Regions from separate parts of the Bacillus haimaensis genome, predicted to be linked through region 1. Evidence: riboswitches for the same ligand, from Rfam matches in the RefSeq annotation. Region 1 holds a riboswitch; each other region holds the start of a gene.

Region 1 (7,411 bases):
CCTCACCCTGCTTAGTACTTTACGCTGCTTCCACGCGAAAACCGCCGGGACTATAAATCCAGTAAAAAGAAGTCCCAAAAAGATAACGAGTGCAATATAAACAGAGTAGAACGAGAGAAATAAAATCGTACTCAGGAATACGATGACCAGCACAATCGGCGGATAGAAGACGCGCAAAAAGAAATTCTGCAGGCTTTCCACGTCCCCGACGATTCTTGAAAGCAGGTCGCCGCTCCGGTATTTTTGAAAGATCCCCGGTGCTAGGGGCTCCAGCTTCTCGTAAAAAGAAACCCGTAAGTTGCTAAGAATCGTAAACGTCGCACGGTGGGAAAAATACCGTTCCCCATATCGGCTAAGCGCCCGGGCAAAGCCAAACAACTTCAAGAGGGCAATCATGACCGTCAGCGCGTAGATAGGGGGCATGAGCGCCGCTTTTGAAATCAAGTATCCGCTTGATGCGAAAAGCCCCACTGCCGCTATTCCTGCCGTGAATCCAAGCAAGATGGAAAGGAAAACATCCTTTTTCTCCACCATCATCAGCTTTATCACGATCGCTAAATCCTTCATTCCTCTCCACCTCCCTGTTGTACAGAAACCATTTGCCTGTAAGCGGGAACAGAGCTTAGAAGCGCTTCATGAGTACCCTGGGCGACCAGCACGCCTGCTTCCAACAGTAGAATTTTATCTGCTTTTTTGATGGTGTGAAGACGATGTGCCACTGTGATGACGGTCGACGTTTTCGCCAACTCCTCCATCGACCTCTGCAAAATCCGCTCGGTCTGCAGGTCCAAACCTGTCGTCGGTTCATCGAAAAAAATGATATTCGGCCTCTTCAGGAAAGCCCTCGCCAAGGCAAGCCGCTGCTTTTCGCCACCTGAAAGGCCCCTTCCCGCTTCCCCGATTTTTGTATCGAATCCATTCTCCAGTGATTGGATCAGTGGAAGAATACCTGCTTTTTCAGCCGCCTCTTCTATTTCCTCGCGAGTGGCGTCCGCTTTTCCACCAATGGCGATGTTTTCGGCAATCGTCCCTGAAAAAAGATACGGATTCTGCGAGATGTAGCTGAGCTGATCGAACCATTCGGATTCCCTGTAGCCATATAACGGCTGCCCGTTTAGAAGCACTTCCCCTTCAGTCGGCCGGATCAGACCGGCTATCAGATTAAGCAAGGTGGATTTCCCCGCACCGCTTCGTCCGACAATGGCGATTTGTCCATAAGCAGGGATTTGAGTGTGTATGTTTTTCAGAGTAAAACCGTTTTCCGCATAACTGAAACCGATGTTTTTCAGTTCCAAGACCGGAGGCATTTCTGAATTGGCAAGCTCTCTGCTTCCCCATTCGATCGGCTCCTCCTCCACCGCCAGCTCGTCTGTCACCTTTTTCGCCGCTCCCATGCTGCCGCGCCCTGTATGGAACGCATTGCCGAGATCCTTCAGGTACAAGTAGAATTCAGGCGCCAGCACCAATACAAAGAATGCCGGAAAGAATGTCATATTTTTAAACACGACCATCTGCAGACCGATTTCCAATGCGATAAGTCCAATTGCCAGCATCGAAATCAGCTCAAGCATAAGCGAAGAAAGAAACGCAATCTTCAACACTTCCATCGTCGCTTCACGGAAAGAAAGACTGCTGTCACGGATGGAGTCCTTTTGCCTTTGTGACCTTCCGAACAGCTTCAAAGTGGTCAAGCCTTGCAGCGTATCAAGAAACCTCCCTGAGAACGCCGCGAGCTTATCCATCTGTTCTTCGGATTTTTTCTTCGTTTTCAGCCCCACTACAATCATAAATATGGGGATGAATGGTGCTGTAACAATAATGATCCATCCCGAATTCATATGTTGCGTGAAAATAGCAATCAGAATCATGATCGGCACGACGGATGATTGGATCATCTGCGGAATATAGCGGCTGAAATAGGGATCTATCTCATCCACCGCATCCATCATCACGCTTACCTTCTGACCGGACTGACCCTTCAAGGAAGCAGAAATCGGGCTTTTAGAAAATTTATTTAAAAGTGCATGCCGGAAATCCCGCTTCACCTTGGAGGCCATCTTCACTCCAGCCACCCCGTTTAGATAAGTGAGCAAGGCTCTTGCCGCCATGACAGCCAAAAGTCCACCGAGGAATGGGAGGATCTCCTGGAATGTATGGCCCTTCAGGAAGATGCGATCTACTAATGTCACGAAAAAGTAAGCCTGCCCGATGACAGTGAACCCCGACAGAATAGCCAGGAAAATCAGCACTGTCCTTGTATTCCGTTGTTCCTTTGCAATCGTTTTGAGATCCTTCATCCTTTGCCACTTCTCCTTTTAGATTGGCGTATATGTTAAGGTTAGTTAGTTTAATATTCAGTTCGTGAAATATTTCACATACTATGTTTATTATAATGCATCCTGATTCAGTTTGCCCGTCTGGAGATTGACCTTTTTATGACAATTTGTATGTTCCCAAAAAGGAGAGGAATAAATCTTTTCCAGGCATACAAAGTTGGGCAGAAAATAGATTTGTTAGAATGATGTGGTGATTTGTTAGAATGACGGACCAATTTGTTAGAATGTTCTCTAGTTTTGTTAGAATGAGAGAACAATTTGTTAGAATCAGCAGAAAACAGGGCCTCAAACCAGCTCTATTCACTACCAATCGCAAGAAAAACTCCCTCACAGCATGCTTTTCTACCTTTTGTGATCTATTTAAATGAGGAATCGGCATCGGTTAATCAAAAATGATGGCTCACCCAACAATTCATGTCTATTCCCCCCACCCCCCGCATAAAAATAATTTAATCCATTCAAAAAACCATTGCATTCCACGCTCACCTGTTGTAAATTAGTTAAATAATCAAAATGATTCGTAAATTTCATAGTGAACTTTCTTATCCAGAGAGGTCGAGGGAAATGGCCCATAGACACCTCAGCAACCAGCAGCGTCTCCACAGACGACTGAAAAGGTGCTAATTCCAGCAGGTTTTCATTTAAAAACCTGTACAGATGAGAAGAATGAACTTTTTTTGCAAAAAGTCTTCTTCTTACAGAAGGCTTTTTATTTTCCTTAAAAAAGTCCCTGTCCTCCTCTCTGGTGATGAACGTTATCCACTTACCATAGAGGAGGATATTTTTATGTATAAAACAGAAACGAAGCTAGCGCAAATTGGCAATCGCAGCGAAACGGCCACCGGCACCGTGAATCCCCGGTCTACTTCTCGACGGCTTACCGGCATGAAGGGATCGGCCAGTCATCCGGCTACGATTATGTGCGTACCGGAAATCCGACCCGTCAATTGCTCGAGCAAGCAATCGCGGACCTTGAACATGGTGACCAAGGCTATGCGTGCAGCTCCGGCATGGCAGCAATCCTGACCGTACTCTCCCTTTTCCAATCAGGCGATGAACTGATTGTCTGCAAGGACCTTTACGGCGGGACGTATCGTTTATTTGAAGAAGGATATAAAAAATGGGGGCTGTGTTGCAAGTATGTGGATACTAGTGATCTATCTTGCATTGAAGAGGCCATCACCCCGCAAACAAAAGCCATTTTTGTAGAATCCCCTACCAATCCCCTGATGGTGGAAACGGATATAGAGGCAGTTGCACGCTTATCGAAAGCGCATGGACTGCTATTGATTTGTGACAATACGTTTTATACTCCCATTCTTTTAAAGCCGATCGAGCTTGGCGCCGATATTGTGGTGCATAGTGCTACCAAGTATCTAGGTGGCCATAACGATGTGCTTGCAGGACTTATCGTGGCAAAGGGCCGTGAGCTATGCGATTCACTTGCTCTCTACCACAATGCGGCCGGGGCTGTGCTCAGCCCGTTCGATTCCTGGCTGCTCATCCGTGGCATGAAGACGCTCGCCCTCCGGATGGAACGGCACCAAAAGAACGCAATCACAATTGCCGACTACCTGAAACAGCATGAGGCGGTTATCGATGTGCTATATCCAGGAAAAGGAGGGATGCTTTCATTCCGCATCAAAGAAGAATCGTGGGTAAACCCATTTCTTCAGAATCTCAATCTCATTACCTTCGCTGAAAGCTTGGGCGGTGTGGAAAGCTTCATCACCTACCCTGCCACGCAGACGCATGCCGATATTCCGGAAGAGATCCGCTTAAGCACGGGCGTATGTAACCGTCTGCTTCGCTTTTCGGTAGGAATTGAAGATTCGGAAGACCTGATCCACGACCTGAACGGAGCATTCGAGCAAGCTGCCAAGAACGCATCTTTCACAAAGGAGGTGTTGTCGTGAGCCATTCCTTTCAAACGAAGCTCCTACACAACAAGCATAAGGTCGATCCGCAGACTGGTGCGGTGAGTGTACCAATCCAGCATGCATCCACTTTTCATCAGTTTGATGTCGACCAATTCGGCAAATACGATTACGGACGCTCCGCAAATCCTACCCGCGAAGCACTTGAAGATACGATTGCCCACCTCGAGGAAGGAACAAGAGGGTTTGCGTTTTCCTCCGGGATGGCAGCCATCTCCACCGCTTTTCTGCTCCTGTCTCAGGGAGACCATGTCCTGATTTCAGAGGATGTGTACGGCGGAACCTACCGGATGGTGTCCGAGGTGCTCACACGCTACGGTATTCAATATAAGTTTGTTGATATGACAGATCTCGCTAAAGTGGAAGCTGCCATTTTGCCAAATACGAAGGTCCTATACGTCGAGACCCCTTCCAATCCGCTCCTGAAAGTGACGGATATCGAGGAGGTTGCAAAGCTCGCAAAAGCCAATGGTGCCTGGACCTTCGTGGATAACACATTTTTGACACCGGCGCTTCAGAAGCCGCTTACACTCGGAGCAGACCTTGTGCTCCACAGCGCCACCAAATTCCTTTCCGGCCATAGCGATGTCGTGGCCGGCCTTGCTGTTGCGCGGGATGAGGAGCTTTCAAATAAGCTTGGCTTTCTGCAAAATGCATTTGGCGCCATTCTTGGTGTGCAGGATGCGTGGCTTGTCCTCAGGGGCTTGAAAACTTTGCATGTCCGGATGGAGCAATCGGTGAAATCGGCAACGACCATTGCTTCCTTTTTAGAAAAGCACCCGCTCGTAAAAAAGGTCTACTATCCAGGACTCGTTTCCCATAAAGGCTGCGGGCTGCAGCATCGCCAGGCCAAGAGCGCAGGTGCCGTCCTTTCCTTTGAATTGGAAAATGAAGAAGCAATTCGCTCCTTCGTTTCCAACGTGGAAATCCCTGTTTTTGCCGTGAGCCTTGGGGCTGTGGAATCGATTCTTTCCTATCCTGCAAAAATGTCACATGCCGCCATGCCGGAAGCGGAACGTGCAAAACGCGGCATTTCCAACGCTCTTCTCCGCCTATCAGTCGGCCTGGAGGATGTGCAGGACCTGATCCATGATTTTGAAAAAGCATTGCAAGCAACACACAGCCTAAAAGCAAATGTAAATGGGAGGGTATACCATGGGAATCTTGGATAGCTTACGAGAGGATAAAATATTGATCGCCGACGGTGCGATGGGAACCCTCCTCTATTCCTATGGCTCGGATTGTTGTTTTGAGGAACTGAATCTTTCCCAGCCGAATCAGATCTACAACATCCATCAGGCCTATCTGAATGCAGGGTCCAATATCATTCAAACCAATACTTACGCAGCCAACTATCATAAGTTGGAGCGCTACGGCCTGCAGGATCAGGTGAAAGAAATCAATGGTGCAGCTGTACGATTGGCGAGAAAGGCGGTCACCAAGCACGATGCCTTTGTGGTAGGAACAATCGGCGGGATCCGAGGCATCAAGCCTCAGGCGACGCCGATCGAGGAAATCAAGCGCACCTTCCGCGAGCAGCTCTACTGCCTGCTCCTTGAAGGGGTCGATGGCATTCTCCTTGAAACCTTCTATGACCTGGAGGAGCTCGAGACAGTCCTTTCTATCGCAAGAAAGGAGACGACACTGCCTATCATCTCCCAGGTTTCCTTGCAGGAGGTCGGGTTCATGCAAAATCGGGTGCCCATCTCGGAAGCACTCACTCGTCTTGAAACGCTCGGAGCAGATATCGTCGGGCTCAACTGCCGGCTTGGACCTTATCATATGCTTTCCACGCTCGAGGAGGTCGCGATTCCGAAGCATGCCTATCTTTCCGCCTATCCGAATGCCAGCTTGCCGTCTTATGTGGATGGAAAACTGCAGTATGAAAGTGATGCGGATTACTTCACGGAGGCTGCCCTCTCCTTCCGCGATCAGGGGGTGCGGCTCCTGGGTGGCTGCTGCGGGACGACGCCTTCACATATCGAGGCATTTTCCACTGCACTGAAAGACATAGCGCCTGTAAAAGAAAAACAGGTGAAAACAAGGGAACGAAAGATTGTCATTACCCCACCAGCCAAAAAGACACCCCCTCCCCTTTTCGAAAAGGCGAAAAAGGAGCAGTCGATCATCGTGGAGCTTGATCCACCAAGAAAGCTGAACACGGACCGCTTCATGCAGGGTGCCCAGGCACTCAAGGATGCAGGAATTGATGCCATCACTTTGGCTGATAATTCACTGGCTTCCCCGCGTGTCTGCAACACGGCGCTTGGATCGATCGTGAAGTCGGAAATCGGCTTGCGCCCGCTCATTCACATTACCTGTCGCGACCGGAACCTGATCGGCCTTCAATCCCACCTGATGGGCTTGCACCAATTGGGCATCCATGATGTACTCGCTGTAACTGGCGACCCGACCAAGGTCGGCGACTTCCCTGGCGCGTCATCGGTGTATGATGTGACATCGTTTGGCCTGATCGATATGATCAAACAATTCAATCAGGGGATTTCCCTTTCCGGAAAGGACCTTGGCGAGCGCACGAGCTTTTCTGTCGGAGCCGCCTTCAATCCGAATGTCCGGGTCATCGATAAAGCGGTGGAGCGATTGGAAAAGAAAATCGAGAGCGGCGCGGATTACTTCATCAGCCAGCCCGTATTTTCAGAGGAGAAGCTTTTGGAGGTCTATCACGCAACAAGGCATATCGATGCACCTATCTATATCGGCATCATGCCACTGACCAGCAGCCAGAATGCCAATTTCCTACATCATGAGGTTCCCGGCATCAAGCTGACCAAGGACATTTTAGAAGCGATGGGCAAGCATAAGGATGACCCGAAACAGGCGAGCTTGGAAGGTTTGACCATAGCAAAAGGATTGCTCGATGCGGCACTGGAGCTATTCAACGGCATCTATCTTATCACCCCATTCATGCGATTCGAGCTGACGGTGGAGCTTGCCACCTACGCCAAAAAATATGGACCGTTTCATTCATCAAGGAGGATACAAAATGTCTAACCCACTCACACTTTTAGAGCAGCAATTGAAACAGAAAATCCTCATCATGGACGGTGCCATGGGAACGATGCTGCAGCAGGCAAACCTGACTGCCGATGATTTCGGCGGCGAGGAATACGACGGTTG
Region 2 (7,411 bases), 2.1 Mb from region 1:
CTGAATGCCCTGTACCAAAATAATTAATAGAAAGACGGTTACATACATCACTTCTTCTACATACCGCAGATGACCATATCGATAACCGAGATCACCCAGTCCTCCTGCCCCAACAAGACCTGCCATCGCTGTAGCTCCAATCAACCCGATTGTTGCAATCGTTAACCCGAGTACAATGGAAGGACTTGCTTCTCGTATCATCACATTCCAGATGATATCTTTACTTTTAATTCCCATTGCTTCATATGCTTCCAAAACCCCTCTATCCACTTCGAGCAAGGAGTTCTCCATCAGTCTTGCAATATATGGAGCGGTATACACGACGAGAGGAACCATAACTCCTGCTACACCCATCGTTGTTCCTACCACAAGTTTCGTAAAAGGCAGAATAAAAAATAATAGGATGATGAACGGGATGGACCGTACTACGTTTATCAAAATATTTAAAAGACCGTAAACATACTTGTTTTCCAAAGTCTTTCCTGGTCTTGTCAAGACAAGTAGAATCCCAAGCGGAAGGCCGATGAGTACCGAAATGAAAAGTGCGATCCCGACCATCTGCAGGGTTTCCAGAACGGCTTGCCAGACAGCATCTCCCCACTCACTATGAAATTCGCTTATTGTGTTTAACATGATAGCCCGCTCCCTCCACTTGTATATTTTGCTCTTTTAAGTATTGGATCGCCCTTTGAACCTCTGACTCTTCCCCCTTTATATGAACGAGAAGACTTCCAAAAGGATGTTCCTTTAACTGTGTAATGTTTCCAGACAAAATATTAGGATACACATCGAATTTTTTGCTCACAACAGCTAGAGCAGGATCTTTGGAGGAATGCCCCAGGAATTTCAAGGAAACGATTTCCCCATTCTCCCCTAAAGTCTCTAATAGTTCAGGAGTAAGTTGGTGATTGAAAATGCTATTAACAAACTTTTTCGTTGTAGGATGTCCAGGCGATGTGAATACATCTTTGGTGAGGCCCTGCTCGACCACTTCGCCATTTTCCATCACAGCTACCCGATCACAGACCTTTTGAATGACATGCATTTCATGGGTGATCAGGAGAATGGTTATACCCAGTTCTTTATTTATCTTCAATAATAGATCCAGAATCGCCTCTGTTGTATCAGGGTCCAATGCGCTTGTTGCCTCATCGCTTAATAGAACACTCGGTTCATTGGAAAGCGCCCTTGCGATGGCGACCCGTTGCTTTTGCCCTCCTGAAAGCTGGCTTGGATAAGCTTCTTTTTTGTCCAATAGACCGACAATTCCCAGATATTTGTCTACTCTATTCGCTATCTCCTTTTTGGATACACCGGTCAACCGCAAAGGTATGGCGATATTTTCATATACTGTAGCGGTTTTTAACAGGTTGAAACCCTGAAAGATCATTCCTATTTTTCGGCGTGATGCTAAAAGCTTTTTGGAGGTAAGAGAAGTCAATTCAAGCCCGTCAACAAAAACCTTGCCTTTTGTTGGTTTTTCCAGAAGATTGACACAGCGGATCAGGGTGCTTTTTCCCGCTCCACTGTAGCCGATCACACCAAAAATCTCGCCTTTCTGCACCTCCAACGAAACATTTTTCAATGCCTCGATGCTGGATTTCTTGGAGACAAAGCTTTTGGAGATGTTATCGAGTCTAATCATTATGTATCCCTCCATTTTCTGAGTAAATATTGTAGAAAGCCGCACCATTGGCGGCTTTCCTAAGTCTTGCTATTACCATGATGGAACAACAGATCCTTCAAACGTTTCATCGATAAACTGTTTCACTTCATCAGAATGATAAGCTTTAATCAGCTTTTTCAATACTGGATCATCCTTGTTCTCCGTGCGGACGACCAATGTATTTACCCAAGGAGAGTCTCCTGGTTCAATGAAAATGGAATCTTTGGTTGGAACAAATCCAAATTCCACCGCGAAGTTTGTGTTGATAGCAGCAGCTGCCAGTTCTTCGAGTTGACGTGGGATCTGGGAAGCCTCCAATTCAATGAATTCCAGGTTTTTTTCATTTTCCTCTATATCCTTTAAGGTTGCATTTGCACCAGCGCCTTCTTTTAATTTGATCAAACCTGCCAATTCAAATAGCTGCAAGGAACGAGCCCCATTAGTTGGGTCATTTGGCAAACCGACCTTATCGCCATCTTTCAGATCTTTAATATCTTTGATGCTAGCAGAATATATGCCCATCGGGAAGTTAACTGTTGTCGCTACATCTGTTAAGTCCAATCCGCGGTCCTTTTTGAACTGCTCCAGATAAGGCTTATGCTGGAAGCTGTTTACATCCAGGTCACCCTCGTCCAACGCGACATTCGGCATTACATATTCAGTGAAAACCTCGATTTCTATATCCAATCCATCCTTTGCCGCGACTTCCTTCACTTTTTCCAATATCTGCTCATGAGGTCCCGCTGTAACTCCGACAATCAGCTTATCTTCACTCAGGGCCTCACTCCCCCCTGATTCACTGCTCCCACATGCAGTAATAACCGATAATAATAGTGCTGTCAGCAAAAATCCTAATATTTTCTTCATCCTACTCTCTCCCTTTTTCATTTATTTTTTCGATTACTTCAAATGCTTCCAAAATATCTGATGCTTCAAATTTCCTTTTCATAAAGTGGATCGACTCTGAAGGAAGCAGGGTATTATCGGCGATTTTTTCTAGCGTCTTTCTATCATTGATGGAAATGCCAAGATCATGGAGGCTCATTGGAAGACCTGTTTTTTCAAAAAATAAAGCCAGATTGCTGATCTCCTCTATTTTTCCTTCCAATGCCAATTGGACGAGTATTCCATATGCTACTTTCTCTCCATGAAGAAGATGATGGGTGGAAGGAATTTTCGTCAATGCATTATGTACAGAATGTGCGGCTGCTATCCTTCCATAGTGATCTGCATAGCCACCCACCATTCCACCAAGCATAATGATGGCGTCGGTGACAGCTCGGAAACTGGATTTGAGCGTTCCCCCTTCTATATCAGCGAGGGCTTGAATTCCCTCTTCCAATATAATGTTTTTACAAAGATCGGCTGATTGCAGCCCTATTTGGACAGGTACCGGAACTGTTTCGAGATCGTAAATAAGGCTCTCCGCCTCATACCATTTGGCAAGTGTATCGCCGATGCCAGCCTTGAAAAACTGGACGGGTGCATTTAGCAAAATTTCAGGTTCCACCAAGACCAAAAGCGTACTTTTCGGAAAAATGGTATACCGTTTAAACTGGCCACTCTCCGAATAGAAAACACTAAGTGGGGTCCAAGCGGCACATGTGGAAGCGACAGTAGGAACCAGGACAACATCCACACGCATTTCGTAGCCCAACGCTTTAGAGAGATCTAACACTTTACCTCCGCCCAACCCGATGATTATGTCCGCGTCCCATGATTCTGCAATATGCCTTATCCGCCTGACTTCCTCATCCGAACATTCACCTCGGTAGTGTTCAAAGTGCACCTGTAGGAATCCGAAATCAGGAATATGCGATTTCACGGCATGCAGTGATTTTGTTCCATGTACGATGAAGACCCTTTTAAACCCATTTGATTCTAAAAATTCAGGAAGTTTTTTAAACACTCCCACCTCCGATTGATAGATGGCTGGTGCACCCTGTACGTTGATCATTTCATTCCTCCCTCCAAAGTTCCAATGCAACAAAAAATCCTCCCTTGAAAACAAGAGAGGATGAGAATACAAAAAAACGTCCTCTCTTATCTTCCAGAACATCGTTGTTCTGCTGGAATTAGCACCTTTTCTATCGATCTAGAAAGGTTGCCGGGCGTCATGGGGCCAGTCCCTCTGCCACTCTTGATAAGAGTTGTAATTTTTGAAACTATTGAATTATTAAAAGATTAAAGTAAGTATATGTTGCTGAAAAGCTTCTGTCAATAAGTTTTTTGAAATAATAAAATGTAAGCGTTTTTACTACTCCTAATCTTGTAAATAGATTGTCACCTTTGAACACGCTGTTGATTTCCGCACTAGGCGCAGCGACCCAAGGGGCGGTGTCGGAGCCTCCTCGGCTTCGCCTGTGGGGTCCCCAGTCTACCGCTATCTCCCGCAGGAGTCTTCGCCTATTGCTCCAATCAATAGCTAGATTCTTAAAACCTACACTAGAAATTAACAGGGCCTTCGTAAAAAAAGTAGAAAGTTAATTAATATTGTTGAAGTTTTCCTCTGCACTAAAAAACTCCAATTAGTCGACAAATTGCTCGGCGAAGGCTAGTTGGTTTTTTACTTGTTGGAATCCTGTGCCTCCTTGGCTGTTTCTTGCTCCTACTACATTTTTGGGTTGTAGGATTTTATAGATGTCTTCTTTGAATAATGGTGAAAACTGCTGGTATTCTTCTATGGTCAAACCTAATAGGAACTTTTGGTTATTTATGGCATACAGGACGATTTTTCCGATTATTTCATGTGCCTGTCTGAATGGCAGTCCCTTTGTTACAAGGTAATCTGCAATATCTGTTGCATTGGAGAAATCCTGTGATACAGCTTGGTGCATCTTATCTTTGTTGACAGTCATGGTACGGATCATCGGAGCAAGAAGGCGCATTGAACCGTCGAGTGTTGCTACTGTATCGAACATCCCTTCTTTGTCTTCCTGCATATCTTTGTTGTAGGCAAGCGGTAGCCCCTTCAAAACAGTCAGCAGACCTACGAGGTTGCCATATACTCTTCCGGTTTTGGCACGGAGAAGCTCTGGGACATCCGGATTCTTCTTTTGAGGCATAATACTAGATCCCGTGCAAAAGGCATCGTCTAGTTCAATGAATTGAAACTCCTGACTCGACCAGATGACCAGCTCCTCGGATAAACGTGAAATATGTGTCATGATTAGCGATGCGTGTGACAGGAACTCAACGATAAAATCCCTGTCGCTGACTGCATCCATGCTGTTCGGGTATACCATATCAAACCCTAATAATTCTGCCGTCTGCTGTCTGTCGATCGGGAAGGTTGTTCCAGCAAGTGCGCCGGCACCAAGTGGTGACCAGTTTATACGTTTCAAGCTGTCCTGCAATCTTTCTTTGTCACGTTCAAGCATCCAAAAATATGCAAGAAGATGGTGAGCAAAGGAAACAGGCTGTGCTCGCTGAAGATGGGTGTAGCCTGGCAGAATGGTGTCAATATTATTCTTTGCCTGATCCATTATCGCTTTTTGCACGTCATTCAAAAGTCCAATGATCGATTTCGTCTGCTTGCGAAGATACAGATGCATATCTGTCGCGACTTGATCATTACGGCTTCGTCCTGTGTGAAGCTTTCCTCCAACAGGTCCTATTTCATCTATTAGCAGCTTTTCAATGTTCATGTGAATATCCTCATGCTCCACAAGAAACTCTACATCTCCATTGTTGATTTTTTGCTGTATCTTCAATAATCCCTCTTTGATTGTATTTGCATCCTCAATGGCGATGATTCCGCAGTCCCCGAGCATCTGCACATGTGCGATACTGCCTTCGATGTCTTCACTAGCCAACTCTTTATCGAAAGTAATAGAGGCAGTGAACGCTTCTACAAGCTTGTCGGTTTCCTTGGTGAATCTTCCGCCCCATAGTTTAGACATAGGATGATAGCCTCCATTTCAAAAAATAAGTTTAATAGCTTGCTACTTTTTCTTTTTTATGAATTTCCACATACACCTTTGTCGGCAGACCCCAGAGCTTGATAAAGCCGACTGCAGCGTTATGGTCGAACATGTCCCCTTTGGAATAGGTGGCCAGTTCCTCATTGTATAAGCTGTTTTCGGATTGACGCCCGACTACTGTATGGTTTCCTTTTTGGAGCTTTACGCGGATTTTTCCGCTTACATGCTTCTGGGTTTCCTCAACGAAAGCTTGTAGCGCACCCACTAACGGGGAATACCATAATCCTTCGTAAATCACTTTTGCCATTTGTTGATCAATGGAGGTTTTGAATTGGGTCACTTCTCTAGGCAATGTCAAAAATTCCAATTCCTTATGTGCCTGAATCAGAATAAGCGCAGCGGGATTCTCGTAGACCTCACGGGATTTGATTCCAACAAGACGATTTTCAATGTGGTCGATACGGCCCACTCCATGCTTTCCTCCTATTTCATTCAGTTCTTCAATCAATGGTACAAGATCCATACTCTTATCATTAAGTGCTACAGGAACACCATTTTCAAAGGTTATTTCAAGGTATTCCGGCTGATCTGGAGTCAATTCAATCGGATTGGTCCATGCAAATGCCGCTTCCGGTGCTTCATTCCATGGATTTTCCAACACACCTGCTTCACAAGCTCTGCCCCAAATGTTCGCATCAATGGAAAATGGATTATCCAAATCTACCGGAATCGGAATATCATGCTTCATTGCATATTCGATTTCCTCATCACGTGTCATACCCCATTCACGTACCGGGGCAATTACTTTCAAGTTAGGGTTAAGCGCCTGAATGCTTACCTCAAAGCGGACCTGATCATTCCCTTTCCCGGTACAACCATGTGCAACGGCTATAGCTCCCTCCTGTTCAGCCACTTCCACCAACAGCTTGGAGATCAAGGGGCGTGAGAGTGCGGAGGATAGTGGGTACTTCCCTTCATACATGGCATTCGCTTTAAGGGCCGGAACGATATATTCCTTCGCAAGCAGTTCTTTTGCATCTACCATGATTGCTTTGATAGCTCCTACATCCAGTGCCTTTTGTTGAATGGAAGCGAGATTTTTCCCTTCTCCGACATCCAGTCCGAGTGCAATAACATCGTAACCATACTTCTCTTGCAGCCATTTAACGGAAACGGAGGTATCAAGACCTCCGGAATATGCTAATACCACTTTTTCTTTAGCCAAATCATTCGTCCTCCCTAGAATAAAAATCTATCTCGTTGTATTTTTATACATTATATCGTAAAAAAAATCATCTTTCCAGTAATAGTTTCAGAATCGCCTTTTGTGCATGCAGGCGGTTTTCTGCTTCATCAAATACGACGGAATGCGGACCATCAATAATGGACGCTGTCACTTCTTCTCCTCTATGTGCAGGCAAGCAATGAAGGAAAATATAATCTTTGTCCGCAAGTTTGCAAAGATCTTCATTTACCTGATAGGGGGAGAATGCTTCCAAGCGATCCGCTGTTTCATTTTCCTGCCCCATGCTGGTCCAGACATCAGTTACCACCACATCTGCTCCTTGTATCATGGTTTTTGGATCTGTACTGCATTCTACCTTAGAACCGGTCAATTTTGCCTCTTCCTTCACAGATTCCAGGATGGCATCATTCGGTTCGTAACCTGTAGGACATGCAATGGAAATATCCATTCCCACTTTAATGGCGCCTTCCAATAGGGAATGGCACATATTGTTGTTTCCATCACCTAAATAACACATCTTCAGCCCTTTTAATTTGCCTTTATGCTCAAGAATGGTCAATAGATCTGCCATTACCT
Region 3 (7,411 bases), 1.3 Mb from region 1:
ATCCTCAAAGTTCGCTGTAAGTAGGACCTGATCATCCGGCGCCACATGTTTTTCTAAATTTCGAACAAGAATGGCAACAACTTTAACCTCTTTTCCCAATAGCCTCTGTAAACGGTTTTGATGGGATTCAATCGTACTGTATACCCCCTTTCCAACCGTTCCATATCCCAACAGCGCCACATTTATTTTAGACATGAGTCACTTCCCTTCTCTCTTTTTCCTCAAGCAATCTCTTCACTTCCATCCCCCATTTGTCAAACTCAACCAAAAAGCCATCATGTCCGAACTCTGTTTCAACCTCAACAAAACTTGCAGATATTCCATGGGCTTTCAGTGCCTCCACTGCTTCTCTTATCATACTAGTGGGATATAGCAGGTCTTTTGAAAAACCTATCATACACACTTTACTTTTTATTTGGCTCAGTGCTTGCCTCCAGCCGTTCCGTTCCCAGCCGATATCATACTGATCCATTGCCTCCAACAGACAAAGATAGCTGTTGGCATCAAAACGTCGTGTGAATTTCTCACCCTGGTATTTCATATAAGAATCCACCTGATATTCAACAGTAGAGTCATCTTTTGTTCGTTTCTGTTCCCGGTTAAAACGATGATTGAATAAACTGGCAGAGCGATAAGTTACCAGACCAACCATTCTGGCTATTTCAAGACCTTTCAACATTTCATTTTCCTGATAATCTCCATTATTCCAAAGCGGGTCTGTCATAATGGCTCTTCTTCCAATACAGTTAAAAGCTAGAGCATAATCAGTAAAATAAGGGGTTACAGCCATAGGAATAAGAATATCTGCATAATCCGGATATAATATTCCCCATTCGAGCACCTGCATTCCCCCAAGTGAGCCTCCAATAACCGCTTTCGCTTCGGAGTACCCAAGCTCCCTCAATGCCAAATATTGAGCATGCACCATATCTCTGATTGTGACGGACGGAAACTTGCTTCCATATTTTTCACCAGTTATTGGATTCAGGGAGGTTGGACCTGTGGAGCCATTACACCCTCCTAGAACATTCATTGTTATTACTTGATAGTCATTTGTATCAATATAGGATTCGGGACCAATAAAGGAATGCCACCAGCCTTTTTCTTCCTCGGATCCTCTTGCAAATTGGTTTCCTGTCAAGGCATGACAGACTATAATAAGTTCCCTATTCTTATTTCCAACCCTTTCATAGGCAATTTCCACCTTCTCCAATACTTCTCCACTTTCAAGCACCAGTCGCTCGATCCGGACACTACCGGCAGTTGTTTTGCAATCACACTCTGTCACTGTCCTTCCACCCTTTTCATATCAGATGCTTTCCACTTTTAAGATGGATTTTCCTGTTGCTGTGAAAAGTGCCTGGTCCAGATCCTTTTTCAGATCTTCGATTGATTCAATTCCTACAGATAGGCGAATCAGATCTTCTGTTACGCCTGACTTTTTCAGATCTTCCCCTGTAAGCTGCTGATGCGTGGTGGATGCTGGATGAATGATCAAGGATTTTGCGTCTCCTACATTGGCTACATGTGACCATAGCTTGATTGAATCAATAGCTTTTCTTCCAGCTTCTCTTCCTCCTTTAATTCCAAAATTGAGAATGGAACCATATCCGTTTCTCAAATACTTTTGAGCGGATGCATGCGCCGGATGTCCTTGAAGACTAGGGTGGGATACCCACTCAACAGCAGGATGATCTTGTAGGAATCTTGCAAGCTCTGTTGCATTTTCGTTATGCTTTTCCACCCTTAGGTGAAGCGTCTCCAATCCTTGTAGAAGCAGAAATGCATTTTGAGGACTTAAGCATGCGCCAAAATCACGCAAAAGCTGGACACGCAGTTTAACTGCATAAGCAAGGTTTCCGAAGGCTTCTGCATAGCGAATGCCATTATAGCTTTCATCCGGTTCAGTAAAGTCTTGGAATTTAGGATTATCCCAGTTGAATGTACCGCCATCCACCACAATTCCTCCGATTGTCGTTCCATGGCCGCCAATCCATTTAGTTGCGGAATGTACCACAATATCCGCTCCCCACTTGATCGGGTTGCAAAGATATGGGGATGCAAAAGTATTATCAATAATGAGTGGTATGTCATGATCTTGTGCAACTTTGGCGACACCTTCAACATCTAAGACATGTAAGCTCGGATTTCCAATGATTTCGCCGAAAATCGCTTTGGTTTTTGGGGTTATTGCCTTTCTGAAGTTCTCTGGATCCGTTCCATCCACAAAGTTCACTTTTATCCCATATTTCGGCAATGTGACAGCAAAAAGATTATAGGTACCTCCATACAGATTGCCTGCTGCCACAATTTCATCACCGGAGTGGGCAATGTTTAATATGGCAAATGCAATTGCAGCCATGCCGGAGCTGGTTGCCACTGCCGCCACTCCGCCTTCTAACAGCGAAATTCTCTTTTCCAGCACGTCGACTGTCGGGTTTCCAATTCTCGTATAGATGTTGCCGAATTCATTCAGGGCAAATAAATTTTGGGCATGCTCTGTATCATTGAACACATACGATGTTGTCTGATAGATGGGGACGGCTCTGGAACCGGTAGTCGGATCAGGAGTTTGCCCTCCGTGTAGCAATAGCGTTTCTAATTGATAAGCGTCATTTGTATTTGTCATGTTTTTACCTCCGTTTTTATATAAAAATAAAAAACCCCTTCATAAGAAGAGGTTTTTTCCTCCTCTTATCTGTCAGGCATAGTCCGCCTGCAGGAATTAGCACCTTTTCAGAAAAAGAATAACTTTTCCTGATGGTTGCCGGACTTCATAGGGCCTGATCCCTCGGTCACTCTCGATAAGAGATATTCAGTTTTTTTTGTTCATTGCGTTAATTCATTGATTGGATGATTGATTTACTATCTACCATATTGAGTAATTCCGGATAATATTACTTTTACTTTTCCCCCTTTTGTACAGATAAAAAGCCTCTTCGATAAGAAGAGGCTTTCATTCAAGGTCCTCTTCTTATCTCTCAGAAAAAAAATCTGCAGAAATTAGCACCTTTTCAACATCATTGAAGGTTGCCGGGCTTCACAGGGTCTGTCCCTCCACCACTCTTAATAAGAAGTTTGCTATATGATTTTTATAAGATTGATACTTTTTGCAATTATAACAACAGTCTCAAGATGAAGTCAACAAACTTTTCTAAATATATAGAATATATTTTTTCTATGATTTACCAACAGGCAAAATACTTGAAAGTCAAAAAAGGTCAAAGTATACTATGGCTAAACCTAAATGGTCAAAGAAAGTCAAACAATTCTCAAGGAGGAAGCAAAGAATGATTTGTCAAAAATGCGAACAGAATCAAGCAACTATTCATGTTAAGTTCCAATTAAATTCAGAACAAAAGCAACTTGTCCTATGCTCTTCCTGCTTTGAAGAAGAAAGAGCAAAATTACAGACACCGTCTGGATTCTTTCAAGGATTTTCCGGACACTCTCCTTTTTGGGAGCAGGATCATCGACCTACTAATGAGTCAAATTTCAAAGATGCTAAAGAGTCCAAACAGGGTCGTGGAATTCTGGACAAATTAGCCAAAAATGTAACAAATCTTGCTAAAGCAGGATTGATTGACCCTGTTGTGGGAAGAGAAAAAGAAATCAAGAAAGTAATTGAAATTCTAAATAGACGAAACAAGAGCAACCCTGTACTAATCGGTGAACCTGGAGTAGGTAAAACAGCCATCGCGGAAGGACTTGCTCTTAATATTACTACCGGAGATGTCCCTGCCAAGCTTCAGAATAAAGAAATCTATCTGTTGGATGTTGCCTCACTTGTTGCCAATACTGGTATTAGAGGTCAATTCGAAGAACGGCTGAAGCAGATCATCCAGGAACTGCAGGAAAGAAAAAACGTCATCCTATTTGTGGATGAATTGCACTTAATTGTGGGAGCTGGTTCTGCGGAAGGGTCCATGGATGCAGGTAACATGTTGAAACCGGCATTGGCCAGAGGCGAGCTGCAGCTCATCGGGGCTACTACCTTGAAGGAATATCGGCAAATAGAAAAGGATGCAGCATTGGAACGACGCTTTCAACCTGTTATGGTAAAAGAGCCAACTCCTGAAAAGGCTGTTGAGATCATTAAAGGTATCCAATCCAAATACGAGGATTTCCATCAGGTTTCCTATACAGAAGAAGCGATAAATGCCTGCGTCAGCCTGTCACACCGCTATATTCAGGATCGTTTCCTACCCGATAAAGCCATTGATTTGCTTGATGAAGCAGGATCTAAGAAGAATTTAACCTTGGATGTAATGGACTTGGAGGGAATTAACTACCGACTTGCACAGATTGAAAAGGAAAAACAAAAAGCTTTGGATGAAGAGAAATACGAATACGCTGCAAAGCTGAGAGATGAAGAAGCAAAGCTTGAAAAGAGTAGAAATAGCTCCACTGCGAAAAAAATTGAAGTTACACTGAATGACATCTATGCAATCATAGAAGAAAAAACTGGCATTCCAGTTGGAAAACTTCAACAGGAAGAACAAGTAAAGCTTCGTGATCTCGAGGCAAATTTAAATAAAAAAGTGATTGGACAAAAAGATGCAGTCCAAAAGATTGCAAAAGCAATTCGCAGAAGTCGTGCAGGTCTTAAAAGAAAAGAACGACCTATTGGTTCCTTCCTTTTTGTCGGACCTACTGGGGTTGGTAAAACAGAGCTTACCAAATCACTTGCCGAAGAGCTTTTTGGTTCAAAGGATGCATTTATCCGTTTTGACATGAGTGAATACATGGAAAAGCACTCAGTATCAAAACTAATTGGATCTCCACCAGGGTATATCGGGCATGAGGAAGCTGGACAGTTGACAGAAAAGGTCCGCCGCAACCCTTACAGTATTGTACTGCTTGATGAAATGGAAAAAGCCCATCCAGATGTGCTCCAACTGTTTCTTCAGGTAATGGAGGATGGCAGGCTGACGGACAGCCAAGGAAGAACTGTCAGCTTCAAAGATACTGTGATTATCATGACAAGTAACGCAGGCGTAACAGACAAGAGAATTACAGTAGGTTTTGAGAAGCACGAAAATACAGAGCAAGGTTCTATTCTGGAATCCTTGTCGTCCTATTTCAAACCGGAATTCCTTAACAGATTTGATAATATCATTGAATTTGCAAAACTTGAAAAAGAGCATATGCGTCAGATTGTCGATATTCTGATTAATGATTTGTCAGGTATGCTGATGGAAGAGCATCAGTGTAAACTTTATTTATCGGAAGATGCAAAAGAGTGGTTGGCTGATAAAGGCTACCATCCTCAGTTTGGGGCTAGACCATTACGCCGACTTATTCAGGAACATGTAGAAGATGCCATCGCTGATGTTTTACTGGAGCTTGATTTCATCCCTACTTCTCTTCAAGTGGAGGTTGAACAGGAAGAATTGAAAGTAAATGTTAACTAATATGCGGTTTGAGGCTTGTTGGTCACCACTTTTCTAATTGGTGACCAACAAGCCTTTTTTATTAATAATTAAATAGACGAAATCCCCGGCTTTTATATTCAGGCACACGATTATGCCTTCTCTGTTTCTTTTTATTTTCACTCGTTAATCCAAATCGATTTCCTTCTTCCGAATTCTTTACCGGATCACATAAACCAGTCATCGGCATTTTTTCTTGAGCTTGATCTATTTTGATTATTGATTGGCACGCAGAAAAGTTTAAAAACAGCATTGCCGAAAATAACAGATGACAAAAACAGGCCACGATATCAACCTCCCATTGTTATCGTGACCTGCATCAAATTTTTTATGTAGATGTAACGAAACTGTAATAGTACATTACTCCAGTTCATAATCCTGTAAGTGAACAAAGCTGAATCCCTGTTCCAATAAATTCAGAACCGCTTTCTTTACTCCTTCAGCTGTCCCGCTTTCGGGGTGATTCATGTGAAGGATCACGATCGATCCGGAGGTTGCCTTAAGCATGGAATCTTCAACTTGATCGGCGGTAAAAGTCGCTCCTGCATCACCTAGAATATCAAAGTTCACTACTTCCAAACCAAGGTCCTGGGCTATTTTAACCGATACATCATCGTAAAAAGCAGTTCCCGAGCGAAAATGTTTTGGAAGCTTTCCTGTATACTCCAATATAATTTTCTGATTCCCGATAATTTCCGCTACGATTTCCTCTTTTGAAGCTGTACTTTCTATGCCCCAGGCAGAACGTAGGATAGTGGATAAAGGCCGGTGTTCTGTACCATGATTTTCTATCGTAAATAAAGAATTGTTTGCAAGCTCCATAAAAATAGCGGGCTGCGTCTCTATCCATCTGGCATTCACAAAAAGATTAGCCTTTATGTGATGCTGATTCAGGAATCCGATCAGTTCATCATCATATCCGCTGCCATTTTCTCCTCCGCATGCATCCAATGTTAATGCTATGACTTTTTCATCGGTTTTCATCCTCGTTTTTACACCTGTAACAAATTCATGGAATTCATTGGACTCACCATAATCACTATTGTTCAAAACATGGTTTTCCCTTTTTGTCAGTTCCTCCAAGGCCTCCTGCCTTTGCAGTTCTGCCTCCGTTAGTTCAGGCAATTCCTCCACTTTTGGTTCTTCTCTTTGAACAGGTTTCTCCTCTTTTACTTTTTCATCCTCTCTTACAGGTTCTTTTGTTGTGGTCACTTCTACACCACTACAGGCCACCAACAATAAGATACAGATGAAGAAAACTCCCCCAATGATTCCCCTCATTTCAACATCCCTTTTCAACAATATACTTTCAAAATATAAAAAAACTGACTGAAGCATTTTTCATGGAAAACCCATGCACTTCAGTCAGTTGATATGTGTAGAATCTATGTTGTCGGAATACTTTCTGTAAGTGGATAAGTTCTAATTGCTCTTAATGCTACTTCCCCATCGTTAAAAGGAACAGACTCGGTACCAATCAATTGGTAATTTTCATGGCCTTTACCTGCTATTAATACTACGTCGTCCTCTTTAGCAAGTTCGATGGCCCTGAAAATCGCCTCTTCACGATCACCGATACATTCAAACCTGTCATCCACTGCCCCGGCGGCCATTCCATTAATAATTTCCTCGTAAGGCTCATCCAAAGGATTATCGGTGGTGAAGATGACGTAATCTGATTTCTCCGTTGCGATCTTACCCATCTTCGGACGCTTATCTTTATCTCGATTACCGCCTGTCCCAATAATGGATATGACATTCCCTTTGGAGAACATCTTGATACTGTCGAGCACCTTCCCGATTGCATCTTCCGTATGGGCATAATCAATAATGACGGTTCGTTGATCACCTGTTTGCAACGTTTCCATCCGGCCACTAGGTGGTGTTACCTCACTTAGATGTTTAAGAATTTTCTCAAAAGGCATTCCCTTATCCCAAAGTACACAGATAACGGAGAGAATGTTATAAACGTTGAATTC

Evidence for each region. Region 1 has a riboswitch for S-adenosylmethionine ahead of ABN702_RS19055 (methionine biosynthesis PLP-dependent protein). Riboswitches for the same ligand answer to the same signal wherever they lie in the genome.
Region 2: it holds a riboswitch for S-adenosylmethionine, as region 1 does, so the genes downstream of both, ABN702_RS08570 (iron-containing alcohol dehydrogenase family protein) here and ABN702_RS19055 (methionine biosynthesis PLP-dependent protein) in region 1, are expected to answer to the same signal.
Region 3: it holds a riboswitch for S-adenosylmethionine, as region 1 does, so the genes downstream of both, ABN702_RS12245 (O-acetylhomoserine aminocarboxypropyltransferase/cysteine synthase family protein) here and ABN702_RS19055 (methionine biosynthesis PLP-dependent protein) in region 1, are expected to answer to the same signal.

Annotation. Positions count from the first base shown of each region.
Region 1 is NZ_CP158164.1:3,748,471-3,755,881, forward strand. Features, by position in the region: gene cydC (thiol reductant ABC exporter subunit CydC) at 1-567, opposite strand, end outside; gene cydD (thiol reductant ABC exporter subunit CydD) at 564-2,297, opposite strand; SAM riboswitch class I at 2,876-3,000, shown strand; partial or broken gene ABN702_RS19055 (methionine biosynthesis PLP-dependent protein) at 3,123-4,252, shown strand; gene metC (cystathionine beta-lyase) at 4,249-5,445, shown strand; gene ABN702_RS19065 (bifunctional homocysteine S-methyltransferase/methylenetetrahydrofolate reductase) at 5,429-7,285, shown strand; gene metH (methionine synthase) at 7,278-7,411, shown strand, end outside.
Region 2 is NZ_CP158164.1:1,680,095-1,687,505, reverse strand. Features, by position in the region: gene ABN702_RS08585 (methionine ABC transporter permease) at 1-633, opposite strand, end outside; gene ABN702_RS08580 (methionine ABC transporter ATP-binding protein) at 605-1,645, opposite strand; gene ABN702_RS08575 (MetQ/NlpA family ABC transporter substrate-binding protein) at 1,718-2,533, opposite strand; gene ABN702_RS08570 (iron-containing alcohol dehydrogenase family protein) at 2,535-3,623, opposite strand; SAM riboswitch class I at 3,707-3,816, opposite strand; gene argH (argininosuccinate lyase) at 4,195-5,568, opposite strand; gene ABN702_RS08560 (argininosuccinate synthase) at 5,600-6,814, opposite strand; gene argF (ornithine carbamoyltransferase) at 6,882-7,411, opposite strand, start outside.
Region 3 is NZ_CP158164.1:2,405,908-2,413,318, forward strand. Features, by position in the region: gene ABN702_RS12235 (homoserine dehydrogenase) at 1-195, opposite strand, end outside; gene metX (homoserine O-acetyltransferase MetX) at 188-1,288, opposite strand; gene ABN702_RS12245 (O-acetylhomoserine aminocarboxypropyltransferase/cysteine synthase family protein) at 1,310-2,629, opposite strand; SAM riboswitch class I at 2,692-2,811, opposite strand; SAM riboswitch class I at 2,972-3,076, opposite strand; gene ABN702_RS12250 (AAA family ATPase) at 3,291-5,414, shown strand; gene ABN702_RS12255 (polysaccharide deacetylase family protein) at 5,793-6,713, opposite strand; gene ABN702_RS12260 (UDP-N-acetylmuramoyl-L-alanyl-D-glutamate--2,6-diaminopimelate ligase) at 6,818-7,411, opposite strand, start outside.